DNA from 2 places in the Micromonospora sp. RTGN7 genome. Region 2 is predicted to be linked to the other one. Evidence: predicted binding sites of a transcription regulator. Region 2 holds the regulator's gene; the other holds the start of a gene.

Region 1 (15,925 bases), on a different contig from region 2:
CAACGGCTACGTCGGGCCGCAGATGGTGTACGAGAAGGGCGAGCGGCACCTCTCCGGTTGGCAGGCGCTGGACTACGCCCGGCAGCGCTACGGCCTGGACGGCGGGGACTACGCCCGGCAACGCCACCAGCAACAGCTGATCCGGGCGCTGATGCGCAAGATTCAGGGGGAGGGCCTGTCCCGGCAGCCGGACCGGGTCGAGGAGATCGTCGGCGCGCTGGGCGACACCCTCAGCTATGCGGGCGGGCCTCGGATCGTCGACCTCGCGTACGCCCTCGGTGGGCTGCCGGCCGACCGCCTCGTCCTGGTCGGCCTGCCCGGCGAGGGGGTCGGCAAGGGCAGCGCCTACCGCGGCGAGCAGCTCAAGCCGGTCGGCCGGGAGTTCCTCACCGCGCTGAAGAAGGGCCGCGCCGAGGAGTACCTGGCCGCCCACCCCGAGCTGGTGGTGAAGAACTAGCCCGGCTAGAGCCGGGTCGCGGTCCGGATCAGCTCGGCGAGGGGCCGGGACCGGCTGTGCGGCGGCCACGCGATCACCGTCGTCACCGTGGGCGCATCCAGCACCGGCACGACGGCGAGGTCAGGGCGCAGCTGGAACCGGCACGACTCGGGCAGGACCGCCGACGCCCGGCCGAGCGCGATCAACTGGTACAGCTGCGCGGGGTCGCGAACCTGCGGACCGGGGCCGTCCGGGTACGTGCCGTCTCGGTCTGGCCAGCGCGGCAGCGGCAGGCCGGGAATGTCCGTGACGTCGGCCATCCGCAGGTGGGCCCGGCTGGTGAGGGGATGCCCGGCCGGCAGGATCACCACCTGCCGCTCCGTGCACAGCTCCTCGGTGTCGAACCCGGCGATCGAGTCGAACGGCCGATGCAGCAGCGCCACGTCCGCTCGCCCGTCGCGCAGCAGCCGCTCCTGCTCGCCGATCCCACACAGGTGCACCTCGACGGCGACCGCACCGGGTTCGGCGGCGTATGCGTCGAGCAGCTTCGCCAGCAGTTCGCTGGACGCTCCGGCCTTGGTGACGAGGACCAGGCCGGAATGGCCGGTCACGGCGAGGGCAGCACGGCGGGTACGGCGGTCGGCGGCGGCGACCGCGTCGAGGGCCGCCCGGCCCTCGACCAGCAGCACCGAGCCGGCCTCGGTCAGCGCGACGGTACGGCTGGTGCGTTCCAACAGCGCCACCCCGAGCCGCCGTTCGAGCTGCCCGATCGCCCGCGACAGCGGCGGCTGCGCGATCCCGAGCCGCTGCGCGGCCCGGCCGAAGTGCAGCTCCTCGGCGACGGCGACGAAGTACCGCAGCTCCCGCGTCTCCATGCCTCCACGGTACGCGCGCAACGGCCCGTGCCACGCCGGCCGGAGCGGCGCACGAGACCCAGGGTCGATACCCGGAAGGTATCGCTGCCCACCCAAACGGTGTTGGCCGCCCTGCCGGACACGGACAGGATCGACTGCATGAGCGAACAGACAATCGCGCTGATCACCGGCGCCAACAAGGGAATCGGGTACGAGATCGCGGCCGGCCTGGGCGCCCTCGGCTGGAGCGTCGGCGTCGGCGCCCGGGACGAGCAGCGCCGGGAAACCGCCGTGGCGAAGCTGCGCGCGGCCGGCATCGACGCGTTCGGCGTGCCGCTGGACGTGACCGACGACGCGAGCGTGACCGCCGCCGCCGGACTGGTCGAGGAGCGTGCCGGCCGCCTCGACGTGCTGGTCAACAACGCCGGCGTGACCGGTAGCGCACCGCAGCTGCCCACCACGGTCGACCTCGCGGTCGTGCGGACCGTCGTGGAGACCAACGTGATCGGCGTCATCCGCGTCACCAACGCCATGCTGCCGCTGCTGCGCCGTTCGGCGTCGCCGCGGATCGTGAACATGTCCAGCGGCGTCGGCTCCCTCACCCGGCAGTCCACCTCCACCGACGAGCTCTCGACCGGCCCGGTGGCCGTCGCCTACTCGCCGTCGAAGACGTTCCTCAACGCCGTCACCGTCCAGTACGCCAAGGAGCTGCGCGACACGAACATCCTGATCAACGCCGGCTGCCCCGGCTTCGTCGCCACCGACCTCAACGGCTTCCGGGGCATCCGCACCCCCGAACAGGGCGCGGCGATCGCGATCCGGCTCGCGACCCTGCCCGACGACGGCCCCACCGGCGGATTCTTCGAGGACGCCGGGGTGGTGCCCTGGTGACGGCGGGTCGGCGCGACCCCGCCTCAGCGGGCCGCGGGTCGCGCCGGCCGCTCGGTGCCGTACAGCCAGGCGTCGAAGAGCGCGTCGAGCTGCCGGCCGGAGACCCGCTCGGCGAGGGCGACGAACTCCGCGGTGGTGGCGTTGCCGTCGCGCTTGTCGGCCGCCCAGGTCCGCAGCAGCTCGAAGAACACCCGGTCGCCGACGGTGGTACGCAGCGCGTGCACGGTCATCGCCCCGCGCTGGTACACCGACTCGCTGAACAGGTTCGCCGCGCCCGGCCGCCCGGGCGGGGTCCGCCAGACCTCACCGGACGAGCCGGCGTACACCATGTCGAACGACTGCCGCACGGTCCGCCCGCTGCGGTGCTCCTCCCAGAGCCACTCCGCGTACGTGGCCATCCCCTCGTTGAGCCAGATGTCCTGCCACCTCGCCAACGCGACGCTGTTGCCGAACCACTGGTGGGCCAGCTCGTGGGCGACCACCCCGGTGTTCTCGCCCCTACGGAAGAAGGTGGCCGAGTAGACGGGGCGGCTCTGCGTCTCCAGCGCGTAGCCGATGCCCGGCTCGGAGACGACCACCCCGCCGTACGCGTCGAACGGGTACGGCCCGAAGACGCCCTCCAGGTAGTCGGCCACCTCGATGGTGCGGGCGACCGAGGCGTCCCCGGCGCCCTTCGGCAGCTTCGTGGTGACGGCGCTGAACACCGGCCGCCCCTTGTGCTCGCCACGGGTCACCCGGAACTTGCCGATCGCCACCGCGCTCAGGTAGCTGGCCATGGGCGAACGCTCGGCCCACTTCCAGGTGGTCCAGCCGGCGCGGGTGCTATTGCCCACCGGCACCCCGTTGCTGACGGCGGTCAACCCCTCCGGCACGGTGATCTCGAAGTCGTAAGCGGCCTTGTCGGAGGGGTGGTCGTTGACCGGGAACCAGGTGCTCGCCGATTCAGGCTGGCCGAGGGCCACCGCGCCGTCGGAGGTGTGCCGAAAGCCGCCCTCGCCGAGGTCCTCGTTGCGCAGCGGCTCCGGCGTGCCGTCGTAGCCGATCTCGGCGGTGAAGCCGTTGCCGGAGGTCAACCCGGCGGCGGGGGTGACGACCAGTTCGCCGTCGGCGTGGGCGTGCCGGGCTGGTGCGCCGTCCACAGTCACCGCGCGCACGGTCAGCCCGACCAGGTCCAGGTTGAACGAGGAGAGGTCCACGGTGGCGGTGGCCTGCACGGTGGTGGTGCCGGAGAGCCGGTCCTTCGCCGGGTCGTACCGAACCTTGACCGTGTACCGGGTGACGTCGTACCCGGCGTTGCCGTACCCGGGAAAATACGCGTCGCCCACCCCGGCCCCGCCGGGCTTGAACTGCCGCGAGGGGGTCGGCGACGGGGTGGCCCGCTGCCCGGACGGCTCGGGGGCGGCCGAGGAGCAGGCGGCCGGCCCGAGCACCACTGCCAGCAGCAGCCCGGTGCCGAGGCGCAGCCCTCGCAGGCGCAGCGTCATCACGTCGTCCCTCCCGGGGCGGAAACCTCTGGCCCGTCGGCCCCCGGCCGGTCCGCTCCGCCCGCGGCAGCCTACCGAGCGTGCGCCACCCGGCGGTCACGCAGGGTGGGATCAGGGCAGGGCGGGGGCGGCGCCGCCGACGAGCCAGGCGTCGAAGAGCGCGTCGAGCTGCCGGCCGGAGACCCGCTCGGCGAGGGCGACGAAGTCGGCGGTGGTGGCGTTGCCGCCGCGCCGCTCGGCCGTCCAGACGCGCAGGGCCCGGAAGAAGACCTCGTCGCCGACGGTACGCCGCAGCGCGTGCACCGCCAGCGCGCCCCGCTGGTAGACGGCGTCGCCGAACATGTCCGCCCGGCCCGGGTCGACCGACGGCCGGGACCAGTCGGTCGCCGCGTACCGCAGCTCGAAGGCGCGTTGCGCGGTCCGGCCGCCGTCGTGCTCGGCCCAGAGCCATTCGGCGTACGTCGCGAAGCCCTCGTTGAGCCAGATGTCGCTCCACCGGGTCAACGAGACGCTGTCGCCGAACCACTGATGGGCCAGCTCGTGGGCGACCACAGCGGTGTCCGGCCGGCCCGAGCGGAAGAAGCCCGGCCCGTAGACCGGCCGGGACTGCGTCTCCAACGCGTACGAGACGCGGTCGTCGGCGAGGGCGATCCCGCCGTACGAGTCGAACGGGTACGGCCCGATTCGATCGGCGAGGAAGTCGACGATCTCCCCGGTGCGGGCGATCGAGGCGGCGGCCGGCCCGTCCGACGGAAGTCCCGCCGCGACGGCGGTGACCATCGGCTTGCCGGCGTGGGTGCTCGTGGTGACCCGGTAGTCGCCGATCACCAGCGTGCAGAGGTAGCTGGCCATCGGCGCCCGCTCGGCCCAGCGCCACGTGGTCCAGCCGCCGCTGCCGCTTCGCCCCGCCGGGACCCCGTTGCTGAGCGCGGCGAGGCCGTCGGGGACGGTCACCTCGACGTCATAGGTGGCCTTGTCGGAGGGGTGGTCGTTGACCGGGAACCAGGTGGCCGCCGAGTCGGGCTGGCCGAGGGCCACCGCGCCGTCGGCCGTGGCGAGGAAGCCGCCAACGCCCAGCTCGCTTCCGACCGGCACGGGCACCCCGGCGTACTCGACGTCAACCGCGAACCGGGCACCCCTCGCCAGCCCGCGTGCCGGGGTGACCACCAGTTCGCCGCCGTCGCGGGTGTGCCGGGCCGGGGTTCCGTCGACGCGGACCGTGGAGACGGTGAGGCCGCTGAGGTCGAGGTTGAAGCGGGACAGGGCGGCGGTCGCCGTGGCGGTGACCGTGGCGTGCCCGGTGAGCCGGTCGTCGGCCGGGTCGTAGCGAACGCGCAGCCGGTACCCGGCCACGTCGTAGCCACCGTTGCCGTGCCCGGGGACATACGGGTCGCCGACGTCAACCGCGCCGCGGCGCGGACGGTCGGGGTCCGAGGGCGCCCCCGGGCATCCACCGAGGACACCCAAGGCAGCCACGGCGAGGCCCCCGGCCAGCAGCGGCCGCCCCACCCAACCCCTGCGAACCCCCCCACGCGCAACTCCCCGGACCACCCACCCCACCACTCGAAACACCCTCCACCCCACCCCGCACCCCTCCACCCCACCCCACCCCGCTCTCCCACCCGCCTTATTCACGGAAAGAGTGGTTATTCCGGCCGGAATAACCACTCTTTCCGTGAAAGTGCAGCACGCAGAGGCGGGGGGTGGGTTAGCGGTCGAGGACCAGGCCAACCTTCTGGAACTCCTTGAGGTCGCGGTAGCCGCACTTGGCCATTGCGCGGCGTAGGCCGCCGAAGAGGTTGAGCTGGCCGTCCGGCTCGTCGGCCGGGCCGAACAGCAGCTGCTCCATCTCGCCGAGCGGCTCGCCGGCCACCTCGAAGGCGCCGCGCGGGAGCGACGGGTGGCTGGCCGCCGAGTGCCACCACGCGCCGCCGGCCGGGGCCTCCTCGCAGAGCGTCAGCGGCTCGCCGAGCATCACCGCGTCCGCGCCGCAGCCCAGCGCCTTGGCGATGTCACCGGAGGTCTGGATGTCCCCGTCGGCGATGAGGTGCACGTACCGGCCGCCGGTCTCGTCCAGGTAGTCACGGCGGGCCGCGGCGGCGTCGGCGATCGCGGTGGCCATCGGCACCCGGATGCCGAGCACCGACTCGGTCGTCGACCAGTCGTCGCCGCCGATCCCGACGATCACCCCGGCCGCGCCGGTGCGCATCAGATGCAGCGCGGTCTTGTAGTCGGTGCAGCCGCCGACGATGACCGGGAGGTCGAGGTCGGCGATGAACTCCTTGAGGTTCAGCGGCTCGTCGGTGGTGGAGACGTGCTCCGCCGAGACGATGGTGCCCTGGATGACCAGGATGTCCACCCCGGCGTCGAGGATCACCGGGGCCAGCGCCAGGGTGTGCTGCGGGGAGACCCGGACGGCCACCGTGCTGCCGCCGGCCCGCAGCTCGCGTACCCGCTCGGCGATGAGGTCCGGTCGGATCGGCTCGGCGTAGACCTCCTGGAGCCGCTTGGTGGCGCGAGCGTCCTCGCCGAGGTCGGCCAGCTCCTGAAGGATCTTGGTGGGGTTCTCGTACCGGGTCCACAGGCCCTCGACGTTGAGCACGCCGAGCCCGCCGAGCTGGCCGAGCCGGACGGCGGACTGCGGGCTCATCGTCGCGTCCGAGGGGTGGCCCACGCACGGGATGTCGAACGGGTACGCGTCGAGCTGCCAGGCCGTGGAGACGTCGTCGACGTCCCGGGTACGGCGGCTCGGCACGATGGCGATGTCGTCCAGGTGGTAACCGCGCTGCGCGGTCTTCCCCTGACCGATCTCGACCACGTCACGCATGGGGGCTCCAGGTGTCTTGAGGGGATGGGGTCAGCGGGAGTGGTAGTTCGGTGCCTCGACGGTCATCTGGATGTCGTGCGGGTGGCTCTCCTTGAGCCCGGCCGCGGTGATCCGGATGAGCTGGCCGCGCCGGTGCAGATCGGGGATGTTCTCCGCACCGGCGTACCCCATCGCCAGGCGCAGCCCGCCGACCAGCTGGTGGGCCACCCGGGAGAGCGGGCCCCGGTAGGGCACCTGGCCCTCCACACCCTCCGGGACCAGCTTGTCGTCGCTGAGCACGTCCTGCTGGAAGTAGCGGTCCTTGCTGTAGGACTTGGTCTGGCCCCGGGACTGCATCGCGCCCAGCGAGCCCATCCCCCGGTACGCCTTGTACTGCTTGCCGTTGACGAAGATCAGCTCGCCGGGGCTCTCCTCGCAGCCGGCCAGCAGGCTGCCGAGCATCACCGTGTCGGCGCCGGCCACCATGGCCTTGGCGATGTCGCCGGAATACTGGATGCCGCCGTCGCCGATCACCGGAACGCCGGCCGGCCGGGCGGCCCGCGCCGCCTCCATGATCGCGGTGATCTGCGGCACGCCGACCCCGGCGACGATCCGGGTGGTGCAGATCGCACCCGGACCCACCCCGACCTTCACCCCGTCGGCACCGGCCTCGACCAGGGCCTTCGCCCCCGCGTACGTGGCGACGTTGCCGCCGACGATGTCGATCGTGACGTCCTTCTTGAGCCGGCGGACCATGTCCAGCACCGCCCGCTGGTGGCCGTGCGCGGTGTCCACGATGATCACGTCCACGCCGGCGTCGACCAGGGTGCGGGCCCGCTTGTACGACTCCTCGCCCACGCCGATCGCGGCGGCCACCCGGAGCCGGCCGGCGTCGTCCTTGCTGGCGTCCGGGTACTGCTCGCTCTTGGTGAAGTCCTTGACGGTGATCAGCCCGCGCAGCCGGCCCTCGGCGTCGACGATCGGCAGCTTCTCCACCTTGTGCTGCCGCAGCAGCGCCAGCGCATCGTCCTTGCTCACCCCGACGGACGCGGTGACCAGCGGCGTACGGGTCATGATCTCGTGGACCGGGGTGGCCGGCTCGGAGACGAAGCGCATGTCCCGGTTGGTGACGATGCCGACGAGGTGACCGTCGCCGTCGACCACGGGCACCCCGGAGATCCGGTACCGCCCGCAGAGCTCGTCGACGTCGTGCAGGGTGTCCCCTGGGCTGGCGGTCACCGGATTGGTGATCATGCCGGACTCGGAGCGCTTCACCAGGTCGACCTGGAGCGCCTGGTCCTCCAGGGAGAGGTTGCGGTGCAGCACGCCGATGCCGCCCTGGCGGGCCATGGCGATGGCCATCCGCGCCTCGGTGACGGTGTCCATCGCGCTGGACAGCAGCGGAATGGACAGCTCGACGTTGCGGGTCAGCCGGGTGCGGGTGTTGACCCGGCTGGGCACCACGTCCGACTCGCCGGGCTGGAGCAGCACGTCGTCGAAGGTGAGGCCGAGCGGGACCACCCGGGCCGAGCCGGCGGGCAGCTCCGGCAGGTGGCCGCCCAGCTCGCCGCGGTCCGCGCCGGCCGGAAGATCGATGCTGGGCGAATTGTCCACGAAAGGCTCTCCTGAGCTGGTCGGGCGGGGCTTCAGCGAGGCGGCGCGCGCGGAAATCCGGCGCACGCCGGGTGATGGCGCGTCGGTGCCATCGTACCCATCGGGCTCGTCCGGGTCCGCCGGTGCCGGGCCGATCGTCGACGCTGCGTGACGGCGGCCACGGCCGGCACGACTCCGGGTGGCCGAGCGGACGGGGGCGGGCGTCATGCGATCGCGGGGGCTACGGTGAGGGGGTGCACGACGAGCCCATCGACCCGTTCAACGGCGACCCGGCCGATCCGGCGGCGGAGCTCCACGACCCGGACGGCGACGCCGCACTCGACCCGCTGACCGAGGTCGAGCGGCAGGACGTGCTTGAGGACCTCGCCGACCTGGAGATCTACCAGGCCCTGCTGGCACCCGTCGGGGTGCGCGGGCTGGTGATCGAGTGCGAGGACTGCCGGGAGCCGCACTACTTCGACTGGGACCTGCTCCGGGGCAACCTGCGCCACCTGCTCAACTCCGGCCGGCCCCGGGTGCACGAGCCGGCCTACGACCCGGACCCGGACCACTACGTCACCTGGGACTACGCGCGGGGGTACGCCGACGGCGTGCACGACACCCTCACCGAGGGCACCGAGGACGACACCGACTCGAAGGACTGATCTCAGGCCACCAGGCCGGCGCGGAAGCCGGCGGCCACCGCGTGCGCCCGGTCGCGGGCGCCGAGCTTGCGGAACAGCCGGCGGGCGTGCGTCTTGACGGTGTCCTCCGAGACGAACAACTCCCGGCCAATCTCCGCGTTGCTCTTGCCCTCGGCCATCCCGAGCAGCACCTGGAGCTCCCGCTCGGTCAGGCCGACCGCCCCCCGGGTGCCCCGGGCCGGGGCGGTCCGACGCGTGTTCGCCTGCTCCGCCGGCTCGCCCCCGGTCGCCTCCGGCTCGTCGTCGCCCCGCTGCACCGGCACCACCGTCGGCGCCCCGCCCGGCCCTTCCGGGCCGCCCGACCAGGGCTGGCCGGGATTGTTCGGGGTCCGGCCGCCCGGCGCGGGGCGCGTCGGGCCGCCGACGGCCGCGGCGTCCCGGGCCGGGTCGGTGACCCGGTGCCGGGTGGCCCGCCCGGGCGCGGAGAGCAGCAGCAGGGCCTTGGCGACCGCGCTGGTCAGGTCGTGGTCGGTGCCCTGGATCAGCCCCCGGGCCCCGGCACCCATGGTGGCGGCGGCCGCCGCGGACTCCTCTGCCCCGAGCAGCAGCACCGCGGCCTGCGGCGCGCGGGCCAGCACCCGGCGCACGAAGCCGGCGCTGTCCGGCCGCGTGAGCGCCGTGTCGGCGAGCACGACATCGGCCGGGCCCTCCGCGAGCCGCAACATCACCTCGGGATCGGAGACGGCAGTACGGACAGCGGCGGACAGTCCGAGCCGCGCAGCTGCGGAGTTCAGTTGCTGCGCGGCGAGCGGTGTCCGAACGCACACAAGAACGGTAGGCACTGTGGTCTCCTCTCCGGACTCCGAGCAGACCATGGCGGGGTCGACTCGGGTGGGTGTTCCGGGCAATCCTTCGAACTTTTCCGACAGATAGGGCATATGCCGCATCTCTCCCCATGTTCTGGATCACAGAAGTGTGAGTCGGCGCAAGGCGGGGTACCGGGAGCCGAGCCGGAAACGGTGCGCCAGCGCGGCCCGCCGCCCCGGACACCGGTCAACTGAGGATCTCCGCGGTGCCGCGCGGGAGGAGGGGTGCTGATGTCGAACGTACGCAGGCTGCCCGGACCCATCGTCGACCTCTGGGATTGGCAGCGACTCGGTGCCTGCCGAGGCCGCGACAGCGCCCAGTTCTTCCACCCCGACGGCGAACGCGGCTCCTCCCGGCTGCGCCGCGAGTCCGGGGCCAAGTCGGTCTGCCGGGCCTGCCCGGTGCGTGCCGAGTGCGCCGCGCACGCCCTCGCTGTCCGCGAGCCGTACGGGGTCTGGGGCGGCTTCAGCGAGGCCGAGCGGCTTCGGCTGCTCGCGGTCGGCTGGGAGGACCTGGCCGACCGCCGGCAGAGCCGCGTCGATGTGGCCCGCCTGGAGGCCCGCCTCGGTCGTCCGCACAAGTCCACGGTGCCGGCCCAACGCAACGTGGCCTGACCCCGCACCCCCCGAACTCCGACGCCGCGCCCCGAACGCCCGGGGCGCGGCGTCTTTTCTCACGCCCACCGCGCCCGACCGGAGGCCGGGCCGATGTCCCACCGTTCTGTGAGGATCCCCGAGCCTGTCGCGCCACGGCCCGCCGCGAGTGTCGGCTGCGGGCGGAGCTGGACCGCCGAACACCGGAGTACCGGCCCGCATGGGCGGTGCTGGTCGCCCCGGAAATCGCCTACCTCGCCGCCACCGCCCTTCGACACGCCCACCGACGGGTGAGCCCCGCCCGGCGCGCCCGGCGGCAGCCGGTCGACACGCCCACCGACGGGTGATTCTTGCCGACACGCCCAATGGCGGCCGGCCCTCCGCGCGGCCGGCCGGCCCACCGGGGCGGGTGCCCGCCGGCTTCGGGTGCGTTTTCTTGTGGCCAGGCGCCGAACATCAACGGTGGAGTCTCGGCCGTGCGATGTGAAACGCACCCGTCGTCGGTCAGCGGACGGTGACCTTGACCGTGTGCCAGCCGGTCGCACCGTCCGGGTCGACCCGCTGCCGACGCTCGGTCTGCGTCTCGCCGTCGGCGTCGGTGGCCCGCACCTGGAGGGTGTGCTCGCCGGGGGTGGCCACCCAACGCCAGGACCACTGCACCCAGGTGTCCACCGAGGCCGTCGGGGCAAGCGTCGCCTCCTGCCAGGGGCCCTGGTCGACGCGGACCTCGACCGTGCGGATACCCCGATGCTGCGCCCAGGCGACGCCGGCCACCGCCACCGGGCCGGCGGTCAGGCGATTGCGGGGGCGAGGCGTGTCGATCCGGGACTGGGTCTTGATCGGCCCCTGCGCCGACCACCCCCGGGGCACCCAGTACGCGTCGAAGTCGGCGAAACTGGTCAGCTCCAACTCGGTCACCCACTTGCAGGCCGAGACGTAGCCGTACAGACCGGGCACCACCATCCGGACCGGGAATCCGTGTTCGATCGGCAGCGGCCCGCCGTTCATCCCCACCGCGAGCAGGGCGTCGCGGCCGTCGCGCAGTACCGCCGTCGGGGTGCCGCACGTCCAGCCGTCGACCGAGCGCCCCACCACCTGGTCCGCGCCCTCCTCCGGCTGGACCTCGTCAAGCAACTCCCGGATGGGCACGCCCAGCCACCGGGCGGTGCCGACCAGGTCCCCGCCCACCTCGTTGGAGACGCAGGCCAGGGTGATGTGGCGCTCGACCATCGGACGGGCCAGCAGGTCGGCGAAGCTCAGCTCCACCGGATTGCGGACCCGGCCGTGGATGCGCAACCGCCAGCTCTCCGGGTCGACCTGCGGCACCACCAGGGCAGTGTCGATCCGGTAGAACTCGGGGGTCGGGGTGACGTAGGGGGCGAGCTGGGCGAGGGCCAGGTCCGCCCCGGCCGGCACCGCCGGCGCGGGCGAGGCCGGCGCGGGCAGGACGACGGCCCGTCGCGCCGCCGACACACCCCGTCGCCCGGCCAGCCAGTGCCCGCCCAGCCCGGCGACTGCCGCCGCCCCGGTCAACGCCCCGACCCCGGTCAGGAACCGCCGCCGCCCTGCCGGGTCGGCTCCTGCGTCGCCCGGCCGCGCCGACCCCGCTCCCCCGGCCGGGGCGCTCGCGGCGGGCGTCGTCGGGGTGGGCGGGGACCAGGGCCAGGGGGCCGGTTGGAGCGGGCCGGCGATGAGGAGCCAGAGCACCAGCGCGCCGAGGCCCGCCCCGACCAGGGAGGGAAGCGCGTCGGCGGCGTCCGCGCCGGCCCGGGTCAGCGCGGCGGCCACCCCGAGGGCGGCGAAGGCCGCGATCCCGGCCATTCCCACCCCGAGTCGGCGCACGGCGGCCATGCCGAGCAGTGCCGCGATGCCGGCCAGCACCAGGCCCGTCCCGACCAGTAAGGCAATCTTGTCGTACGTGCCGAAGACCGCGATGGCGAACTGCTTGAGTGGCTCGGGGACGGTGTCCACCACCACTGACCCGACGGCGACCAGCGGCGCGGACCGGGCACCGGTCAGCACCGCCACCGGTTCGGCCGCGCCGATCGCCACGGCGGCGGCGGTGATCCCGGCCAGCGCGGCGTACCCGCGCGACATGCTGCTCATCCCGCCAGTGTCCGCGTCCGACGGTCCGCCGCCCAGTCGCGTCACCGCTTTCTGGTGAGCCTCCGCGCCGGGGCCGGAAAGCGTCAGGGCACGCCGTCACCCGACGGCGCGCCCTGAGCAGTGTCGTACGGCCAGGTCAGAAGCCCGGGCCGTGCTGGTGGCCGTGGCCGTGCGAGTGGCCGTGGCCACCGGCGCCGGCCGGCTCGGAATGCTCCGGCTTCTCCACCACCAGGCTCTCGGTGGTGAGCAGGAGACCGGCGATCGAGGCGGCGTTGGTGACCGCGTTGCGGGTCACCTTCACCGGGTCGATGATGCCGGCCTTGACCAGGTCGACGTACTCGCCGACGGCGGCGTCGAGGCCGTGGCCCCACTCCTTGTCGGCGACCTTGTTCACCACGACGTAGCCGTCGTGGCCGGCGTTCTGGGCGATCCAGCGCAGCGGCTCGACCAGCGACTTGCGCACGATCGAGACGCCGACCTTCTCGTCACCGGTGAAGCCGAGGTCGTCATCGAGCACCGAACGGATCTGCACCAGGGCGGCGCCACCGCCGGGCACCGTGCCCTCCTCGACGGCGGCCTTGGTCGCGGCGATGGCGTCTTCGATGCGGTGCTTACGCTCCTTCATCTCGACCTCGGTCGCCGCGCCCACCTTGATGACCGCGATGCCGCCGGAGAGCTTCGCCAGCCGCTCGGCCAGCTTCTCCCGGTCCCAGTCGGAGTCCGAGGCCTCGATCTCCTTGCGGATCTGCGCGACCCGGTCGGCGACCTCACTGGACTGCCCGCCGCCGTCGATGACGGTGGTGTTCTCCTTGTCGACCACGACGCGCCGGGCGGTGCCGAGCACCTCCAGGCCGACCTGGTCGATCTTGTAGCCCAGCTCCGGGGCGACCAGTTCGGCGCCGGTCATGATCGCCATGTCCTGGAGCATCGCCTTGCGGCGGTCGCCGAAGCCGGGGGCCTTCACCGCGCAGACCTTGACGGTCTTGCGGATCGCGTTGACCACCAGGGTGGACAGGGCCTGGCCCTCGACGTCCTCGGCGATGATCAGCAGCGGCTTGCTGTTCTGGAGAACCTTCTCCAGCAGCGGCAGCAGCTCCTCGATCGACGAGATCTTCTGCGTGGTGATCAGGATGTACGGGTCATCGAGGACCGCCTCCTGCCCCTCCACGTCGGTGACGAAGTTCGGGGAGATGAAGCCCTTGTCGAACTGGAGACCCTCGGTCACCTCCAGCTCGGTGTGCAGGGCGGAGCCCTCCTCGACGGTGATGACGCCGTCGCGGCCGACCTTCTCCATCGCCTCGGCGATCAGCTCGCCGATGGTGGCGTCCTGCGCGGAGATCGTCGCCACGTGCGCGACCGACTCCCTGTCGGCGACCTCGACGGCCCGACCGAGCAGGGCCTCGGAGATCTTGGCGGCGGCGGCGTCGATGCCGCGCTTGAGACCGGACGGGCTGGCCCCGGCGGTCACGTTGCGCAGGCCCTCGCGGACCATCGCCTGGGCCAGCACGGTCGCGGTGGTGGTCCCGTCGCCGGCGACGTCGTTGGTCTTGGTCGCCACCTCCTTGACCAGCTGCGCGCCGAGGTTCTCGTACGGGTTGGTGAGCTCGATCTCCTTGGCGATGGTGACGCCGTCATTGGTGATCGTGGGCACACCGAATTTCTTGTCCAGGACGACGTTGCGCCCGCGCGGTCCGAGAGTGACCTTGACCGTGTCCGCGAGGGCGTTGACACCGTGCTCCAGCAGGTGCCGGGCGTCGTCCGAGAAGCTCAGGATCTTCGCCATAAATGTCCCTTCGAAGCGTCCTGCCCCGGCCCGGCGAGCCGGACCGGGGCAGTGACACTGATCGGTTAGTTACTTCTCGATGACCGCGAGGACGTCGCGGGCGGAGAGCACCAGGTACTCCTCGCCGGCGTACTTGACCTCGGTGCCGCCGTACTTCGAGTAGAGGACGGTGTCGCCGACGGAGACGTCAACCGGGATCCGGTTGCCCTTCTCGTCGACGCGCCCCGGGCCCACAGCGAGGACGGTGCCCTCCTGCGGCTTCTCCTTGGCGGTGTCGGGGATCACGATGCCCGACGCCGTGGTGGTCTCAGCCTCGTTCGCCTGGACCAGGATCCGGTCCTCGAGCGGCTTGATCGCAACCTTGGTCGCGGTAGTCACGGGCATACCCTCCTGGGGTATTGGTTTCGTTACTGGCCGGCGAGCCGACCAGCGTCAATCTGCCACATGCCACCGGGCGGGACCGTCGTCGCGGGAGCCGGTCCGCCTGGCGTTCAGCTCCCAGGCACGGGGCCCGGAAGCTGGCACCCTCGATGGGAGAGTGCTAATCGCAGGTTATGCCGTGGCTAGCACTCCGTCAAGGAGAGTGCCAACGTGCCGCCTGTCGTGTCGCCACAGTTCCGCCACTCATAACCGCGACACGCCGACAGCACCTCGCCGCGCCCGTGGCCGATTCCCTACCGCCAGTGACCTCTTCGGCACATGCTGGAGTTCGTCGCCGCCGCTCCGCCCGCTGACACCACCGTCCGGCCGCCGGACGGACCCTTGACGGCCCGCAGCCGAACAGCCCGGCCGGAGCCGGGACAATGAGCGGGTGGATCTCGACCAGTTCGCCGCCCTGCGTACCCCCGAGGGGTCGGCCGCGCTCGACGCGGCGACCGAGAGAGCCGGCGGTGACCCGCTGGCCGCGGCGGGCGCGCTCCGCTCGGCCGGCATCCCGGCCGGGCTCGCGGCGGCGGCGCTGACCCAGGCCGAGCTGCGCCGCCGGGCGGTCGGCAAGTTCGGGCCGGCGGCGGCCGGCATGTTCCTCACCCGCGCCGGGCTGGAGCAGGCCACCCGGGGGGTGGTCGCCGCCCGCCGGGCCGACCGGCTGCGCGCGGCCGGCGTGCGCACCCTCGCCGACCTGGGCTGCGGCCTCGGCGCAGACGCGCTCGCCGCGGCCCGCGCCGGCATCCGGGTGTACGGGATGGAGGCCGACCCGGTGACCGCCGCGATGGCCGCCGCGAACGCCGAGGCCGCCGGGCTGGCCGAGGCGTTCACCGTGGAGTGCGGCGATGCCACGGCGTTCGACGTGACCCGGGTCGACGCGGTCTTCTGCGACCCGGCCCGTCGCCGGGCCGGCACCGGGCGGCGGATCTTCGACCCGAACTCCTACTCGCCCCCGTGGGACTTCGTCGTCGGCCTGGCCGAGCGGGTGCCGCACACCGTGGTCAAGGTGGCCCCCGGGCTCGACCACGCGCTGATCCCGGCGGGCGCCGAGGCGGAGTGGGTGAGCGTGGCCGGCGACCTGGTCGAAGCCGCCCTCTGGTGCGGCCAGCTCGCCGAGGTCCCCCGCCGCGCCACCCTGCTGACGGAGAAGTCGTCCGCCGGGGTGGCCCGTCACCAGCTCACCGGCTCCGGCGCTGTCGAAGCCACGGTCGGCCCGGTCCGCCGGTACCTCCACGACCCCGACCCGGCGGTGGTCCGCGCCCACCTGGTCGCCGAGCTGGCCGACGCCCTGGACGCCACGCTCGCCGACCCGAGCATCGCCTACCTGTACGCCGACGCCCCGGGCGGGACGCCGTTCGCCCGGTGCCTGGAGGTCACCGACGTGCTGCCGTTCTCGCTGAAGCGGCTGCGCGCCCTGCTGCGGGAGCGCCGGGTGGGCCGGG
Region 2 (15,925 bases):
GGCGGCGTCCCGGGTCAGCCGGAGCAGCTCGCCGGCCTCCCGCCCGGAGACCACGCGGAACACGTCCGCCCGGTCCGGCAGCGGGGCGAAGACCGCCGGCGGCTTCCCCGCCGGATCGTCCGCGCCCCGGGCCCGCAGGGCCCCGTCGTACCAGCTGAAGTCGTATCCGAAGCCCTCGCCCCACCAGCGGCCCAGCATCCCGCGCAGGTGCGCCGGGGCCGGCTCCCCCGGCCGCCACGGCTCGACGTCGGCCGGGTCGTACTCGGCGGACGCGGCCAGCAGCCGGTGCGGCAGGTCGATCACCGCCACCCCGATCCCGGACGAGCCGAGCACCGCCGCGCCCATCGCACCGGCGGTGCCGTCGCCGCCGCGCCGGCCGTAGACGGCGGCCAGGAACCCGGGCATCGCCCCGTCGTGCCCGACGTGCACCACCCGTTCCCCCTGCGGAACCAGGATCAGCCCCAGCCCGAAGCCAGCGCCCCAGGATGTCTCGTCGGTGACGGTCAACGGCCAGCGCATCTCGTCCAGGGTGGCCGGGGCGAGCACGGCTCCGGCGGGGTCGAGCGCCCCCGGGTCAGCCAGGAACGCCGCCCACCGGGCCATGTCGGCGGCGGTGCTCCAGAGCTGGGCGGCCGGGCCGAGGGCGCCGAAGTCGGTCGGCGGCTCCGGGTGCGCCTCGTCGGAGTACGCGTCGACCAGAAACCCGGTGGCCGCCGCCGGGCCCGGCCTGTCGGTGGTGGCGCTCAGACCGAGCGGGACGAGCACCCGCTCGGCGAGTACCTCGGCCCAGGAACCGCCGCGCAGCCGGGCGACGAGCTGACCGAGCAGCGCCATCGCGAGGTTGGAGTAGTGATAGCGGCGGGCCGGCGGCAGCACCCGCTCGGCGCGGGCCAGGTCGGCCAGCAACTCGTCCGCCCCGGGGGCGACCAGGGTGTCCCAGACGTCGCCGTGCGGCTCCCGTTGCAAACCCGAGGTGTGCGACAGCAGTCGGCGCACGGTCAGCTCGCCGTGTGCGGGGACGTCGAGGTGCCGGGCGACCGGGTCGTCCAGGTCGAGCAGGCCGGCGTCCCGGCACTGGAGGACGAGCACCGCCGTGAAGGTCTTGGTGACCGAGCCGATCCGGAACAGCGTCTGCGGGCCGAGCGGTGTCTCGTTGCCGGTGCCGCCGACCGCGCAGGTCCACAACGGTCGGTCAACCCGGTGCAGGGCGGCCGAGACGGCCGGCACCCGCCCATCGGCCTGCGTCCGCCGGACCATCCGCTCCAGGCGGCCGTCGACCTCGCTCACCTTCGCCCGCCTACCGGCACAGCATCGGGCCGAGCGGCGCGCCGCCGAGCACATGGGCGTGCACGTGGAAGACCTCCTGGCCGCCGTACGCCCCGGTGTTGAACATCAGCCGGTAGCCGTCGCCGAGCAGGCCCTCGTCCTCGGCCACGACGGCGGCCGCGGCCAGCAGCTCACCGGCCAGCGCCGGGTCCGCCCGGCCCAGGGCCGCCACGTCGGCGTAGTGCTCCTTCGGAATCACCAGTACGTGCACCGGTGCCTTCGGGTCGATGTCCCGGAACGCCAGCGTGGTGTCGGTCTCCCGGACGATGGTCGCCGGGATCTCACCGGCGGCGATGCGGCAGAACAGGCAGTCGGATCCCATTGGGGCATGGTAGGGCGTCCCGGCCGGCTCGGGCATGATGGCCTGCGTGACATCACGGGCGGTACTGGTGACCGGGTCCTCGCGCGGCATCGGGCGCGCGGTGGCGACGAGGTTCGCGGCGGGCGGGGACCGGGTGGCGATCCACCACCGCGACTCGGCGGAACTGGCCGAGGAGCTACGCGCGGAACTGCCGGGCGAAGGGCACGTCGTGGTCCGCGCGGACCTGACCGACCCCGACGCGGTACGGGCCATGGTCGACGACGCGGCGGCCCGCCTCGGCGGGCTGGACGTGCTGGTCAACAACGCCGGGGTGTACGGCGAGCGGGACGCCCCGCACCCGGTCTTCGGCATCTCCTACGCCGACTGGCAGCGGCGCTGGCGGCAGGCGCTGGAGACCAACCTGACCGGGGCGGCCAACGTGACCTGGTGCGCCGCCCAGCACATGCGCGAGCGAGGCGGGCGGATCGTCAACGTCTCCTCCCGAGGCGCGTTCCGGGGCGAGCCGGATCAGCCGGCGTACGGGGCGAGCAAAGCGGGGCTGAACGCGCTCGGCCAGTCCCTCGCGGTGGCCCTCGCCCCGTACGGCATCGCGGTGGCCACGGTGGCACCCGGCTTCGTGGAGACGGACATGACCACGGAGCACCTGGCCGGCGAGCGGGGCGCCGCGATCCGCGCCCAGAGCCCGTTCAACCGGGTGGCCCGCCCCGACGAGATCGCCGCCGCCATCCATTGGCTGGCCAGCCCCGAGGCGGAGTGGGCCGCCGGCACCATCATCGACCTCAACGGCGCCAGCCACCTCCGCACCTAACCCCCACCCACCCCGCCCCCACCCGACGAGTGCGCGGGCACCTGGGGGTGGGGGTTACCAGCGGGCGAGGCGGGTGGAGAGGACTGCGAGGGCCGCGACGCCGGCGGTGGAGGTGCGCAGGACGGACGGGCCCAGGCGGACCGGGCGGGCGCCAGCGGCGGTGAACGCGGTCAACTCGGGTTCGGCGATGCCGCCCTCCGGGCCGACCACGAGCACGATCTCGCCGCCCTGCGGCAGCTCGACGGTGGTGAGCCGGTCCTCGGCCTCCTCGTGCAGGACGAACACGGCGGCTGCGCCGGCGATCCGGCGGGCCACGGTGACCGTGGACTCGTCAGGGGCCCCGGCGACCACCGGCAGCCACGCCCGGCGGGCCTGCTTGGCCGCCTCCCGGGCGGTCGCCACCCACTTCTCCCGGGCCCGGGCACCCCGTTCGCCACGCCACTGCACCACCGAGCGGGACGCCGCCCAGGGCACGATCTCGTCCACCCCGACCTCGGTCATCGCCTGCACGGCCAGCTCGCCCCGGTCGCCCTTGGCGATGCCCTGCACCACCACGAGCCGGGGGACGGGCGCGTCGACGTACCCCCGGGAGGTGACGTCGAGTTCCAGGCTGCCCCGGCCGACGGCCGTGACCACGGCGGACGCGGTGCCACCCCGGCCGTCGGCGAGCAGCAGTTCCTCGCCGACGCGCAGCCGCTGCACGGTGGCGGCGTGGTGCCCCTCGGGGCCGTCCAGGGTGAGCTGGTCGACGGTGGGCAGCGACTCGACCAGGAACAGCGGCGCGGACACGACGATCAGGTTAGCCGCCCCGACGGACGCCGGGGCGGCCAGGCCGGTCAGGGGTGGCCGTTGAAGGCGTCGCGCATCCGGGAGAAGAAGCCGCCCTGCTTGGTCAGCTCGGCGACCTCCTCGCCCCGGGTCTTGGCGAAGTCGCGCAGCATCTTCTCCTGGTCGGCGTCGAGCTTGGTCGGCGTCCGCACGTCGAGATGGACGTAGAGGTCACCCCGGCCGGTGCCGCGCAGGTGGGGCACACCCCGGGCGCGTAGCCGCAGGGTGCTGCCCGGTTGGGTACCGGTCTTGACGTCGACCGTCTCCTCGCTGTCCAGGGTCTTGATGGTCAGCCGGGTGCCGAGCGCGGCGGCGGTCATCGGGACGGTGACCCGGCAGTGCAGGTCGTCGCCCTTGCGGGAGTAGACGTCGTGCGGCCGCTCGTGGATCTCCACGTACAGGTCGCCGGCGGTGCCGCCGCCCGGGCCGACCTCGCCCTGCTGGGCCAGCCGGATGCGCATGCCGTCCTCGACCCCGGCGGGGATCTTGACGGTCAGTGAACGGCGGGTGCGCACCCGCCCGTCGCCGGCGCAGGTCGGGCAGGGGTGCGGGATGGTGGTGCCGTGCCCCTGGCAGACGGTGCACGGCCGGGCGGAGACCACCTGGCCGAGGAAGGTGCGCTGCACCGACTGCACCTCGCCCCGGCCGCCGCACGCCTCGCAGGTGGCCAGGTGGGTGCCGGCGGCGGTGCCCGCGCCGGAGCAGGTGGTGCAGAGCACCGCCGTGTCGACGGTGATCGGCGCCTCGACGCCGAACGCCGTCTCGTGCAGGTCCAGCTCCAGCCGCAGGATCGCGTCGGCTCCCGGTCGGGTCCGCGGGCGCGGCCCGCGCGCGCCACCGGCGCCGCCGAAGAAGGCGTCCATGATGTCCTGGAAGCCGACGAACGGGCCGGCGCCGCCGGGCCCGCCCGGGCCGGCGCCCCCGCCGCCCGGGGCGAGCGGGTCGCCACCCAGGTCGACGATCTGCCGTTTCCGATCGTCCGAGAGGACCTCGTACGCGGCGTTGATGTCCTTGAACTTCTCCTGTGCCTCCGGGTCCGGATTCACGTCCGGGTGGAACTGCCGCGCCAGCTTGCGGTAGGCGCGCTTGATCTCGTCGTCGGAGGCTTCCCGGCTCACACCGAGGATGCCGTAGTAGTCCCTGGCCACTGCGTTCCGTGTCCTCATGTTCGTCTCGCGTTGCGCCGGTCGTCGGCCGGAGCCGGCCGTCGGCCCTGACTGGTCAGTTCTGGGCCAGCAGCTCGCCCACGTAGCGTGCCACGGCACGCACCGTGGCGATGGTGCCGGGGTAGTCCATCCGGGTGGGGCCGAGCACGCCCAAGCCGCCGAGGACGGTCGCACCCGGGCCGTACCCGGTGCTGACCACCGAGGCGGCGCGCAGGTTGTCGATCTCGTTCTCGTCGCCGATCAGCACCCGGGTCGTGCTCGACTCGGCCTCGCCGATGAGTTTGAGGATGACCACCTCCTCCTCCAACGCCTCCAGGATCGGCCGCAGCGAACCCTGGAAGTCGAGCAGGCCGCCCCGGGTGAGGTTGGCGGTGCCGGCCAGCGCCAGGCGCTCCTCATGCCGTTCGACCAGCGTCTCCAGCAGCACGGTGGCGAGTGTGGTCATGGCTGGGCGCAGCAGCGGCGTGCACTCCTCGACCAGCGCCTGCACCAGCGGCGGGGTCTCCGACAGTCGGCTGCCCACCAGCTTCTCGTTGACCAGCCGCCGCAGGTCGGTGACATCGTCGGCGGGGACCGGCGCAGGCAGCTCGACCAGCCGTTGCTCGACCCGCCCGGTGTCGGCGATCATCACCAGCATCAACCGGGTGGTGGAGATCGGCACCAGCTCCAGGTGCCGCACCGAGGAACGGGCCAGCGACGGGTACTGCACCACGGCGACCTGCCGGGTGAGCTGGGCCAGCAGCCGGACCGTGCGGTGCACCACGTCGTCAAGGTCGACCGCGCCCACCAGGAAGCGCTCGATCGCCCGGCGCTCGGCCGGGCTGAGCGGCTTGACCCGGGAGAGCCGGTCGACGAAGAGGCGGTAGCCCCGGTCGGTGGGCACCCGGCCGGCGCTGGTGTGCGGCTGCCGGATGTAGCCCTCCTCCTCCAGCACCGCCATGTCGTTGCGGACCGTCGCCGGGGAGACACCGAGCTGGTGCCGCTCGACCAGGGCCTTGCTGCCGACCGGCTCCTGCGTGGCGACGTAGTCCTCCACGATCGCGCGGAGCACGGCGAGCTTGCGGTCGTCGAGACCCACTCCCCCACCTCCTGTCGCACGTCGGTGCCCGGCATCGCGGCGGGCGATCCGGGACGGCCTGCCCACCGATGGTCGAAGCCTGGCACTCGACTGTAACGAGTGCCAGTCTACGTCGGCTGCCCCACCGTCGGTAAGATCGACGACGGACCATCGGTCCGTCCGGGGCCGGGCGCGGCTCCCGTTCGATCATCCCGTGGGACCCGACCAGTGTCGCCCTGGCGCCCCCTTGCCGGTAGCCCCTACCGTGACGTACATGACTGAACCACCTCGTCCTCCCGGCGCGGGCGACCCCAACAGCTACCCGCCGGAGCCGAACCCGTCGTCGACACCGTACGGCTCTTCGGCGAACGAGCCCCCCACCGCACCACTGTCCGGGGCGCCCGGGGCGGGCGGCTATCCCCCGCCCGGTGGTTATCCGCCGCCCGGTGGTTATCCGCCGCCCGGGGGATACCCGCCCGCCGGTGACCAGCCCTCGGCCGGCGGGTATCCGCCGCCGGGCGGGTACCCACCGGGCGGCGGATACCCGTCCGGTGGCGCCTACGGCGCCCCCTCCGGCGGAAACGCCAACAAGGAGGACAAGACCTGGATCCTGATCGCGCACTTCGGCGGCGCGGCCGGGATGTTGGTCGGCGGCGGCGTGCTGGGCTGGGTGGCACCGCTGATCGCACTGCTGGCCCGGGGCAACCAGTCGCCGGCCGTCCGCGCGCACGCGGTCGCCGCGCTGAACTTCCAGCTCCTCTGGTCGGTCATCGCGCTGGTGGGCTGGATCCTGGCCTGCATCGTCATCGGAATCTTCATCGGTTTCGCCGCGATGATCATCGGCATGATCTTCGGCATCGTCGCCGGGGTCAAGGCCAACGAGGGGCAGCCCTACCGCTACCCGATGTCCGCCAACTTCATCAAGTGAGCCCCGGTCGGCCGCTCCCCCGGCCGGCCGGGCACCACCTACCTTCAGGGCAGCAGGTCGCGGACGACCGCGTCGGCCAGCAGCCGGCCGCGCAGGGTGAGCACGGCCCGGCCGGCCGTGTGCCCGGCCGGGTCGAGCAGCCCGCCGGCCAGGGCCCGCGCAGCACCCGCCCGGCCCGCGTCGTCCAGGACGTCCAGCGGCAGCCCGGAGGCGAGCCGCAGCCGCAGCATCACGTCCTCCATGTGCGCCTCGCCTGCGGTGAGCACCTCCCGGGCCAGGCCGGGCGACTCCCCCGCCGCGAGCCGCTTCGCGTACGCGCTCGGGTGCTTGACGTTCCACCAGCGCACCCCGCCGACGTGGCTGTGCGCCCCCGGGCCGAGTCCCCACCAGTCCGCGCCGGTCCAGTAGAGCAGGTTGTGCCGGCACTCCCCGGCCGTCGTCCGCGCCCAGTTGGACACCTCGTACCAGGAGAAACCGGCCGCGCCGAGGGCGGCCTCCGCGGCCAGGTAGCGGTCCGCCGCCACGTCGTCGGAGGGGTACGGCAGCTCGCCGCGCCGCATCCGCGCGGCCAGCCGGGTGCCGTCCTCCACGATCAGGGCGTACGCGCTGACGTGATCCACCCCGGCGGCGACGACCTGGTCCAGGGAGGCGGCGAAGTCTTCGGCGCTCTCCCCCGGCGTGCCGTAGATCAGGTCGAGGTTGACGTGGTCGAACCCGGCGTCGCGCGCCTCGGCCGCGGCGGCGGTGGCCCGGCCGGCGCTGTGCCGGCGGTCGAGCACGGCCAGTACTCCCGGTGCGGCGGACTGCATGCCCAGCGAGATCCGGGTGTACCCGGCGGCGCGCAGGATCCGCAGCGACTCGGGCGTGACCGACTCCGGGTTGGCCTCGGTGCTCACCTCGACGTCGGCGGCCAGACCCCAGGTGCGGTCGATGCCGTCGAGGATGCGGGCCAGGTCGTCGGCGGGGAGCAGGGTGGGGGTGCCGCCGCCGACGAAGACGGTGTCGACCCTCGGCGGCGGAGTGTCGCCCAGCACCCGCCCGGCCAGCGCCAGCTCGGCCAGCACCGTGTCGGCGTACGACTCGCGGCTGGCCCCACCGCCCAACTCGTCGGCGGTGTACGTGTTGAAGTCGCAGTAGCCGCAGCGGCTGGCGCAGAACGGCACGTGTACGTACACCCCGAAACCGCGGGCGCCGACGGCGCGGGTGGCGGTGGCGGGCAGCGAGCCGTCGACGGGGACGGCTTCGCCTTCTGGAAGGACGCCGGGCATGGCCACTAGTGTGCCCGCATGACCTCCTCCGACGCGCTCGTGCGGGTCACCACGGCCCACGGGGTGACCACCCTCACCCTGAACAGCCCGCACAACCGCAACGCGCTCTCCACGCCGCTGATGACCGAGCTGCTGGCCGGGCTCTCCGCCGCGGTGGCCGACGACGCGGTCCGGGTGGTCGTGCTCGACCACACCGGCCCGGTGTTCTGCTCCGGCGCCGACCTGAAGGAGACCGCCGCCGCGTACGCCAGCGGCAGCGTCCCGGCCGGAATGCTCGGCGACGTGCTCGCGGCGGTCTGGGAGTGCCCGAAGCCGGTGGTGGCCCGGGTGGCCGGGCCGGCCCGGGCCGGCGGGCTGGGTCTGATCGCGGCGGCCGACCTGGCGCTCTGCGCCCAGGAGGCGACGTTCGCCTTCACCGAGGTGCGGATCGGGGTGATCCCGGCGGTGATCTCGGCGACCGTGCTGCCCCGGCTGGCGCCCCGGGCCGCCGCCGAGCTGTACCTCACCGGTGACACCTTCGACGGCCGGCGGGCGGCCGAGATCGGCCTGGTCACCGCGGCCGTGCCGGCGGACGGGCTGGACGCGGCGGTGGAGCGGGTCTGCGCGTCGCTGGTGCGGGGGGCGCCGCGCGCGCTGGCCGGGGCGAAGGGCCTGCTGCGCAGGTCGCCCGCCGCCGACCTGCGCGCCGAGATCGCCGAGCTTGCCGCGCTGTCGACCGGGTACTTCCTCTCCGACGAGGGGCGCGAGGGGGTCCTGGCGTTCCGGGAGAAGCGCGACGCGAGCTGGGTGCCGACCGCCTGATCCTCGGCGCTCCGGGCGTCCCGCCGGCACCCGGGGCAACGAACGCGGAATGCGGTCGACTCGCCACTAAACGGAGCGAACTGGTCGGACGAGCCGGGCGATGGCGGCGGAGACGTACTCTTGTCGAACGCCGTCGAACAGGGGGTGCGGGTGCGAAGTCGGACAGCAATCGCGGCTGGTCTCGTCGTCGCCGTTGTCGTCGCCGTCGGGATCTGGCTCGTGGTTCGGCAGGTCGGTGGGCGGCTGGGGCTTCCCCTCGCCGGGCGCACCTGCGTCGTGCAGGCGGACGGCCAGGTGCGGCTCGACGCCGACCAGATGGCCAACGCCGCCACCATCGCGGCGATCGGCACCCAACGGAAGATGCCGGAGCGGGCCGTCGTGGTCGCGCTCGCCACGGCCTACCAGGAGTCCGGGCTGCGCAACCTCGCAGGGGGCGACCGGGACTCGGTGGGGCTGTTCCAGCAGCGGCCGAGCCAGGGCTGGGGCACCGGGGAGCAGATCGGCGACCCGCGGTACGCGGCGAACAAGTTCTACGCCGCGCTCAAGCGGGTACGCGGCTGGGAGAAGCTGCGGGTCACCGAGGCGGCGCAGCGGGTACAGCGCTCCGCCTACCCGGAGGCGTACGAGAAGTGGGCCGACGAGTCGCAGGTATTGACCCGGGCGCTGCTCGGTCAGGCGACCGGGGCCGTGGCCTGCACCGTGGGGTCGACGCCACTGATGCGCGGCGAGGCCGCGGCGGCGGCCCTGACCCGAGGCCTGAGCCTGGACTGGGGGCTGCCGGGGACGGCGTCGCAGGCCGACCTGCCGGGGCTCGCCGTGCCGGCGGCCGACCAGCTCAACGGCTGGCGGTATGCGCACTGGCTCGTCTCGCACGCCTCCGACCACGGGGTGAAGCGGGTCCGGTTCGACGGGCTGGAGTGGACCGCCGAGGACGGCACCTGGGGCCGGGTGACCGACGCCCCGGTGGCCGACCGGCGGGTCCTGGCCGAGGTGTTCGCCGACGTCTGACCCGGCGGGCGGGCCGGCCGGCCGGCGAGGAGCCGAAGCCGACCGTCCGGATTCCATACTGACGGTCACCGCGCAATTCGACATATCCGGCAATGTTCGCCGACGACCAACCGAACATCACTCTGCGCATCGGATGCACTGCCGTCGGTCGGGCCGGAGGCCCAGCAGCCGGGCGCGACCGGCACCCCCCAGTACGGGCGCAGTACCATCGGCTACCTGTGCCAGAAATGGTGTCACCTCATGGGGAGGGGTACTACGCGGTGTTCGATTACGACGGCCGGACCGGCTACGAACCGATCAGCGACACTGACCGCAAGGAGTTCCACGAGCAGGGATTCCTCCTGCGGCGGAACGTGCTGACGGAGGACCACCGGGCTGCCCTGGAGGAGGCCGTCGACCGCGTCTACGCGGAGGAGCAGGCCAAGGGCAACACGACCAAGGACGGCACCCTGCACCTGCTGGGCTTCCTGGATCGGGACGAGCTCTTCGGCCAGCTGCTGACCCACCCGATCGCCTTCCCGTACATGTGGGGCCTGGCGGGGTGGAACATCTACACCCACCACAACCACCTGGACGTCACCCCGCCGGCGGCGGAGCCGGAGAAGCCGTACTGGGGTTGGCACCAGGACGGATACCGGCAGAACTCCGACCCGGAGACGATGGACCCGAACCTGCCGCGGCCGATGTTCTCGCTGAAGGTGGGGTACGTGCTCTCCGACCTCTCGGAGAACGGGCGCGGCGCGACCAAGGTCATCCCGGGCAGCCACCTGTGGAACTCGCTGCCCCGGCCGGACGACCTGACGGTGCACAACCCCGACCCGGAGGGCACGGTGGAGATCGCCGCCAACCCGGGCGACGCGTTCATCTTCGACCGCCGCCAGTGGCACTCCCGGTCGACGAACCTCTCCACGATCACCCGCAAGATGCTCTTCGTCGGCTACACCTACCGGTGGATCCGCCCCCTCGACGAGCTGCACATCGACCCCGAGAGCGAGTGGTGGGCCAACCGCACGCCGGTGCAGCGCCAGCTCTGCGGTGAGGGCACCCACACCGCGAACTACTGGGGCATCAACTGGAACGGGTACGTCGACGACGAGATCCCGCTGCGCAAGGAGCTCAAGGAGCGCGGCCAGCTGGACCGCAACATCCCCTGGCTCCGCTGACGGGGTAAGGAAGGGCCCCCTGTTAACGCCTTCGGCATAGCAGGGGGCCCTTCTTAACACCCGGGCGCCCTCAGGCCTCCCGCGCCCCGAGCCGGCGCTCGACCTTCCGCCGGATCGATTCGGGCAGCTCGGGAACGTCGAGCAGCCGGGGCAGCAGCGCCGGCTCCAGGGTGGTCGCCCGGAACACCTCGCCCACGGTCACCCCGTGCGCCGGGCGCTCCACCACCTCCACCGGGTCGCCCGCGCCGACCTCCCCCTCCCGCAACACCCGCAGGTACGCCCCGGGCGCCGCCCGCGCGGTGAACCGCCCGATCAGGTCGGGCACGCCCCAGAACCCGGCGAACGTTGTGCACGGGGTGCGCGGCTTGGTCACCTCCAGCAACGCCGAACCGATCTGCCACCGCTCGCCGACGACCGCCCCGGTCACGTCCACCGCGGACGTCGTCAGGTTCTCGCCGAAGGCGCCCGGCCCGACGTCGCGGCCCAGCTCGGCCGCCCACCAGGCGGCGTCCTCCCCGGCGTACGCGTACACCGTCTGGTCGGGACCGCCGTGTTGGGCCCGCTCGGCGATGAAGTCCCCGGCCACGCCGTCGGCCCGCAGCAGCACCGGCCCGGCCACCGGCCGCTTGTCGATGCCGCTGCGACCGCTCGCGTCGCCCGCCCACCGCGCCTCGGTCACCACGCCGAGGTTCACCGTCACCAGCCTGCCCGTCATGGCGTCAGCCTACGGCGGCGAACCCGTCCCGGGTCCCCCGGCCGACCCGCCGCCGCACGCTGGCCGGGGCGGTGAGAAGGGGACCCTCCTCTACCGTAGACGTTAATAAGGTGCCCTTCCTTGCGTCTTAGCCCTTGACAGCGCCCGACACCAGGCCGGAGACCATCCGGCGCTGCACCAACAGGAAGAAAATGATCACCGGGAGGGTGAACAGCGTCGAGGCGGCCATCACCGGCCCCCAGGCGGTGTCGTCCCGGCCGAAGAAGAAGGTCATCGCCACCGGGAGGGTGTACCGGTCCTGGTCGTTGACGAAGGTCAACGCGAAGATCAGCTCGTTCCAGGCGGTGATGAAGGAGAAGATGCTGGTGGCCACCAGGCCGGGTGCGACCAGCGGGAACAGGATTCGGCGGAAGATCTGGAACCGGTTCGCCCCGTCGATCGCCGCGGCCTCCTCCAACTCCTTCGGCACGGCGGCCACGAAACCGCGCAGCATCCAGACCGCGAACGGCAGCGAGAAGCCGAGGTACGTGAGGATCAGGCTGGGCAGGGTGTTGTAGAGGCCCAGCCGCTGGATCATCAGGAACAGCGGGATGACCAGCGCCTCCAGCGGGATCATCTGCACCACCAGCAGCATGATCAGGAAGCTGGTCCGCAGCTTGAACCGGAACCGGGCCACGGCGGTCGCCGCGAGCAGCGCGACCAGCCCGCTGAGCAGCACGGTCGAGATCGCCACCAGGACGCTGTTCAGGAAGAAGTCTCCGAACGTGACGCCGGGGATCAGGTTGCCGGTCAGGATCTCCCGGTAGTGCTCCAGCGTCGGGCGGGCCGGCACCGGCCGGGGCGTGGCCGAGAAGATCTCCCGGTTCGGCTTGAGCGACGTGGCGATCATCCAGTAGACGGGGAACGCCGCGAAGAGCGCCACCAGCAGGCCCGCGCTGTTGAGGGCGACCCGCTTCACCAAGACGCCCCGCTTCACGACTCCTCCTCCTGCTTGAGCACCATCCGCACGTAGAGGCCGGTCACCACCAGCAGGATCAGCGTGAGGATGACGGCGATCGCCGCGCCCAGGCCGTACTTGGGGGGCGGCGAGAACGCCTCGGCGTACGAGTAGATCGAGAGCATGAACGTCGACCGGTCCTGGGTGCCGCCGGCCAGCACGAACTGCTGGGTGAAGACCTTGAAGTCCCAGATGGTGGAGAGCACCACCAGGATCCCGAAGACCGGGCGCAGCAGCGGGAAGGTGACCCGCCAGAACACCTTCCACGGGCTGGCCCCGTCGACCCGGGCGGCCTCGTGCAACTCGCTCGGCACGCTCTTCAGCCCGGCCAGCACGCTGACCGCGATGAACGGGAACGAGTGCCAGACCACCACGAGGGTGAGGATCGAGAAGAACATCAGCGGCGAGTTGAACCAGCCGTAGCCGGTCCAGTCGGCGCGGCCGAACAGCGCGTTCGACAGCCCGTCGGGCAGGGCGTTGAACAGCCAGGTCACCAGGCCGGAGGTGTCGTCGAACAGCCACTTCCAGACGATGGTGCCGGTCAGCGCCGGGGTGGCCCAGGCCAGCATCACGCAGCTGGCCACGAAGGTGGCCATCCGCTTGCCGAGTTGGTTGAGCAGCAGCCCGACCAGGGTGCCCAGGATCATCGTCAGCGCCACGTTGGCCAGGGCGAAGAGGACCGTGTTGCGCAGCACCGTGAGGAAGAACGGGTCGCTGAGGATCTCGGCGTAGTTGCCGAACCCGACCCACGGCCATTCCCGGTCGCCGCGCAACTGCCGGACGTTGTTGAGCTGGAAGAAGGACATCACCACCACCTGGCCGAGCGGCCACAGCAGCAGCACGCCGATGATCACCAGGGAGGGCAGGAGCAGCAGGTAGGGCAGGCGGTCCACCCGGCGACGCCGCCGCGCGGGGTGTTCCCGCGCGGCGGACGTCTCCGGCGCCTGGATCAGCGTGGTCACTTCGCGTTGAGGATGCTTTCCATCTCGGCGGCCGCGTCAGCGGTGGCCTTCTCGACCGTCTTCTGACCCTTGATGACCGAGCTGTTCATCGCCTGGGTCACCGTCTTGGTGCGGCTGACCTCGACCCACTTCGGGGTGAGCGGGGTGAGCTTCGTGTTCTGCAGCGTGGTGGCGAACGCCGCCATGATCTTGTCGTTGGCGTACTCGCCGCCGCTGACCAGATCCGAGTAGACCGGGAAGAAGCCGAGGCCGCTGGCGAACTCCTTGTCCTTCTGCTTGCTCAGCAGCACGGTCAGGTAGTCCCAGGCGAGGTCCTGCTTCTTGCTGTCCTTCCACAGGGCGATGTCCGAACCGCCGGCGAAGGCCGGGGCCGGCTTGCCGTCCGGGCCGGGGATGGGGAAGGTGCCCCAGACCTTCTCGATCTCGGGGTTGTCCTTCTTGATGGAGCCGGCCTGCCAGCTGCCGCCGAAGGCCATCGCCGCCTTGCCGGTGGCGAACTGCGTCCGGGCGTCGACCTCGTTCCAGCCAGCGGCGGCCGGCGGGGCGACCTTGTGGACGGTGACCAGGTCGGTCCAGAACTTGACCGCCTTCTGGGCCTGCGGGGTGGTGTAGCCGGACTTCCAGGTGTCGCCCTGCTTGGTGGCGATCTCGCCGCCCGCGCCCCAGAGGAAGGAGTAGAACGGCAGCTCCGAGTTGCCCGGCAGCGCGATGCCGTAGGTGCCCGGCTTCTTGGCCTGGATGGTCTTCGCGGCGGCGACCAGCTCGTCCCAGTTCGTCGGCGGCTTGACGCCGGCCTCGGCGAACCAGTCGGTGCGGTAGTAGAGCGCCCGGACGCCGGCGTACCACGGCACGCCGTACTGCTTGCCGTCGAGCTGGGCGTTCTTGACCAGGTCGGGGAGGATGTCCTTGCCCTCGGCCCAGGAGCCGAACTTGGCCGTGACGTCGGCGAGCGCCTCCTGGTCGGCCCAGCCCTGGGTCTCGGTGTTGCCGAGCTCGGTCAGATCCGGCCCCTCACCGCCGGCGAGCGCCGCCTGGAACTTCTTGGGCGCCTCGAGCCAGGGGATGTACTGCACGACCACGTCGGTATCGGGATGCTTCTTCTTGAACTCGGTCTCGACGCCCTCGAGGAACGCGGTCTGCGTCTCGCTGCCCTCGCCCATCATCCAGACCGTCAGCTTGCTGTTGTCGGCCGCCTTGTCGTCCCCCGAGCCGCCACAGCCGGCGAGCACCATCGCGGCCGACGCCACGACGGCGGTGACCGGGGCCAGCCGTTTCCACCTGTTCACGCCACATCTCCCTCACGCCGTCCTGGCACTTACCTTCTCCGCCGCACCCTAGTAGGAAAAATTCCTTTACGACAGGGGGCGGTACGGAAGCGAGGCGACCGTACCGCAGGCGCGGGGCGCTCGGGCAGTACGACGGCGGGGTGGAAGCGTCCGTACACATGAGAACGGGCGCTCGACCGTGGAGGCCGAGCGCCCGTTCGTGGAGCAGGATTTGACTACCGGTGGGTGACGCCGCGGCGACCGCCCACGCTGGCCACGATCGCGACCGCGATGGCGGCGACGACGACCTGGACCAGCAGCTCGCCCCAGTCGACACCGGCGGTGTCGGTGGAGATGCCGATCGCGTTGGCCAGCACGGTGCCGAGGAGGGCGGCGCCCACGCCGACGAGCAGGTGCAGCCAGATCGGGATGTTCTGCCGGCCCGGGACGACCAGGCGGCCCAGCGCGCCGACGATCAGACCGACGATGAGCGCGGTGATGATTCCGGTAACGGTCATGGTCGTTCTCCTCACGAAGCTTCAGAAACGTTGTTCACTGTGGTGGCCGCTATAGTTCCCGGGCGGCCAGACATCCAAACACGTCATCCCGAGGACGACCCGAACAATTTCCACGATGGGCCCAGTACTCATGCGGGGCGCGGAAGCTGCGGGCCGCATGCGAACGGGCGCCCGACCGGAGTGGTCGGGCGCCCGTTCGAAAGAAAACGATGTGCTGATTACCGGTGGCTGACGCTCCGGCGACGGCCGACACCGGCGACCAGGGCCACGGCGATGGCGGCGAGCACGACCTGGACCAGCAGCTCGGCCCAGTCGATCCCGGCCGTCTCGGTGGCGATGCCCATGGCGCGGGCGAGCACGGTGCCGAGCAGCGCGGCGCCGACACCGATCAGCATGTGCAGCCAGATCGGCATGTTCTGCCGGCCCGGGACGACCAGGCGGCCCAGCGCGCCGATGATGAGACCGACAACGATGGCGGTGATGATGCCCCAAACGGTGAGCTCCATGGTCGCCCTCCTCCTTAAGATGGTGTCACAAAGTGTGTTGTTACTGTGGTGGCGGCTAAGTTCCCGAACGCCCGAAAATCCAAACCGGGTTCACCGGAGGATCTGCTGGCACACATCGACGCCGCCGGCCCCCTCCGAGCACGACGGGGAGGCAGAAGAGCAGGTGGAAGGGCTCCCAACGAGCCGCGACGCGCGGCGGGCGCGCGGTGAAAAATTCCTTCGGTACGCCCGCCACCGGGGACAAGGTGGCGACGCGAGCGGGTACGGCGACGGCCGACGCCCCGGAA

What was found. The regulator HrcA, encoded in region 2, represses chaperone genes, less so after heat shock. The targets are predictions, from matches to a motif close to GGTTNGCACNCTCNNNNNGAGNGTGCNAACC.
Region 1: a site for HrcA is predicted at 14,574-14,604, ahead of groES (co-chaperone GroES). Genes of this name have one in related genera too.

Annotation. Positions count from the first base shown of each region.
Region 1 is NZ_JAPZLF010000006.1:178,111-194,035, forward strand. Features, by position in the region: gene SNR22_RS11195 (LCP family protein) at 1-457, shown strand, start outside; gene SNR22_RS11200 (LysR family transcriptional regulator) at 463-1,311, opposite strand; gene SNR22_RS11205 (SDR family oxidoreductase) at 1,450-2,181, shown strand; gene SNR22_RS11210 (M1 family metallopeptidase) at 2,205-3,659, opposite strand; gene SNR22_RS11215 (M1 family metallopeptidase) at 3,777-5,174, opposite strand; gene SNR22_RS11220 (GuaB3 family IMP dehydrogenase-related protein) at 5,374-6,492, opposite strand; gene guaB (IMP dehydrogenase) at 6,523-8,085, opposite strand; gene SNR22_RS11230 (DUF5319 domain-containing protein) at 8,319-8,729, shown strand; gene SNR22_RS11235 (helix-turn-helix transcriptional regulator) at 8,732-9,550, opposite strand; gene SNR22_RS11240 (WhiB family transcriptional regulator) at 9,806-10,189, shown strand; gene SNR22_RS11245 (molybdopterin-dependent oxidoreductase) at 10,673-12,274, opposite strand; gene groL (chaperonin GroEL) at 12,411-14,057, opposite strand; gene groES (co-chaperone GroES) at 14,127-14,441, opposite strand; gene SNR22_RS11260 (THUMP-like domain-containing protein) at 14,869-15,925, shown strand, end outside.
Region 2 is NZ_JAPZLF010000007.1:43,730-59,654, reverse strand. Features, by position in the region: gene SNR22_RS12265 (serine hydrolase domain-containing protein) at 1-1,257, opposite strand, end outside; gene SNR22_RS12260 (histidine triad nucleotide-binding protein) at 1,298-1,648, opposite strand; gene SNR22_RS12255 (SDR family oxidoreductase) at 1,695-2,456, shown strand; gene SNR22_RS12250 (16S rRNA (uracil(1498)-N(3))-methyltransferase) at 2,511-3,245, opposite strand; gene dnaJ (molecular chaperone DnaJ) at 3,293-4,432, opposite strand; gene hrcA (heat-inducible transcriptional repressor HrcA) at 4,506-5,528, opposite strand; gene SNR22_RS12235 (DUF4870 domain-containing protein) at 5,782-6,435, shown strand; gene hemW (radical SAM family heme chaperone HemW) at 6,480-7,703, opposite strand; gene SNR22_RS12225 (enoyl-CoA hydratase-related protein) at 7,722-8,504, shown strand; gene SNR22_RS12220 (hypothetical protein) at 8,649-9,512, shown strand; gene SNR22_RS12215 (phytanoyl-CoA dioxygenase family protein) at 9,773-10,675, shown strand; gene SNR22_RS12210 (MOSC domain-containing protein) at 10,746-11,390, opposite strand; gene SNR22_RS12205 (carbohydrate ABC transporter permease) at 11,518-12,351, opposite strand; gene SNR22_RS12200 (sugar ABC transporter permease) at 12,363-13,349, opposite strand; gene SNR22_RS12195 (sugar ABC transporter substrate-binding protein) at 13,346-14,635, opposite strand; gene SNR22_RS12190 (GlsB/YeaQ/YmgE family stress response membrane protein) at 14,851-15,132, opposite strand; gene SNR22_RS12185 (GlsB/YeaQ/YmgE family stress response membrane protein) at 15,351-15,638, opposite strand.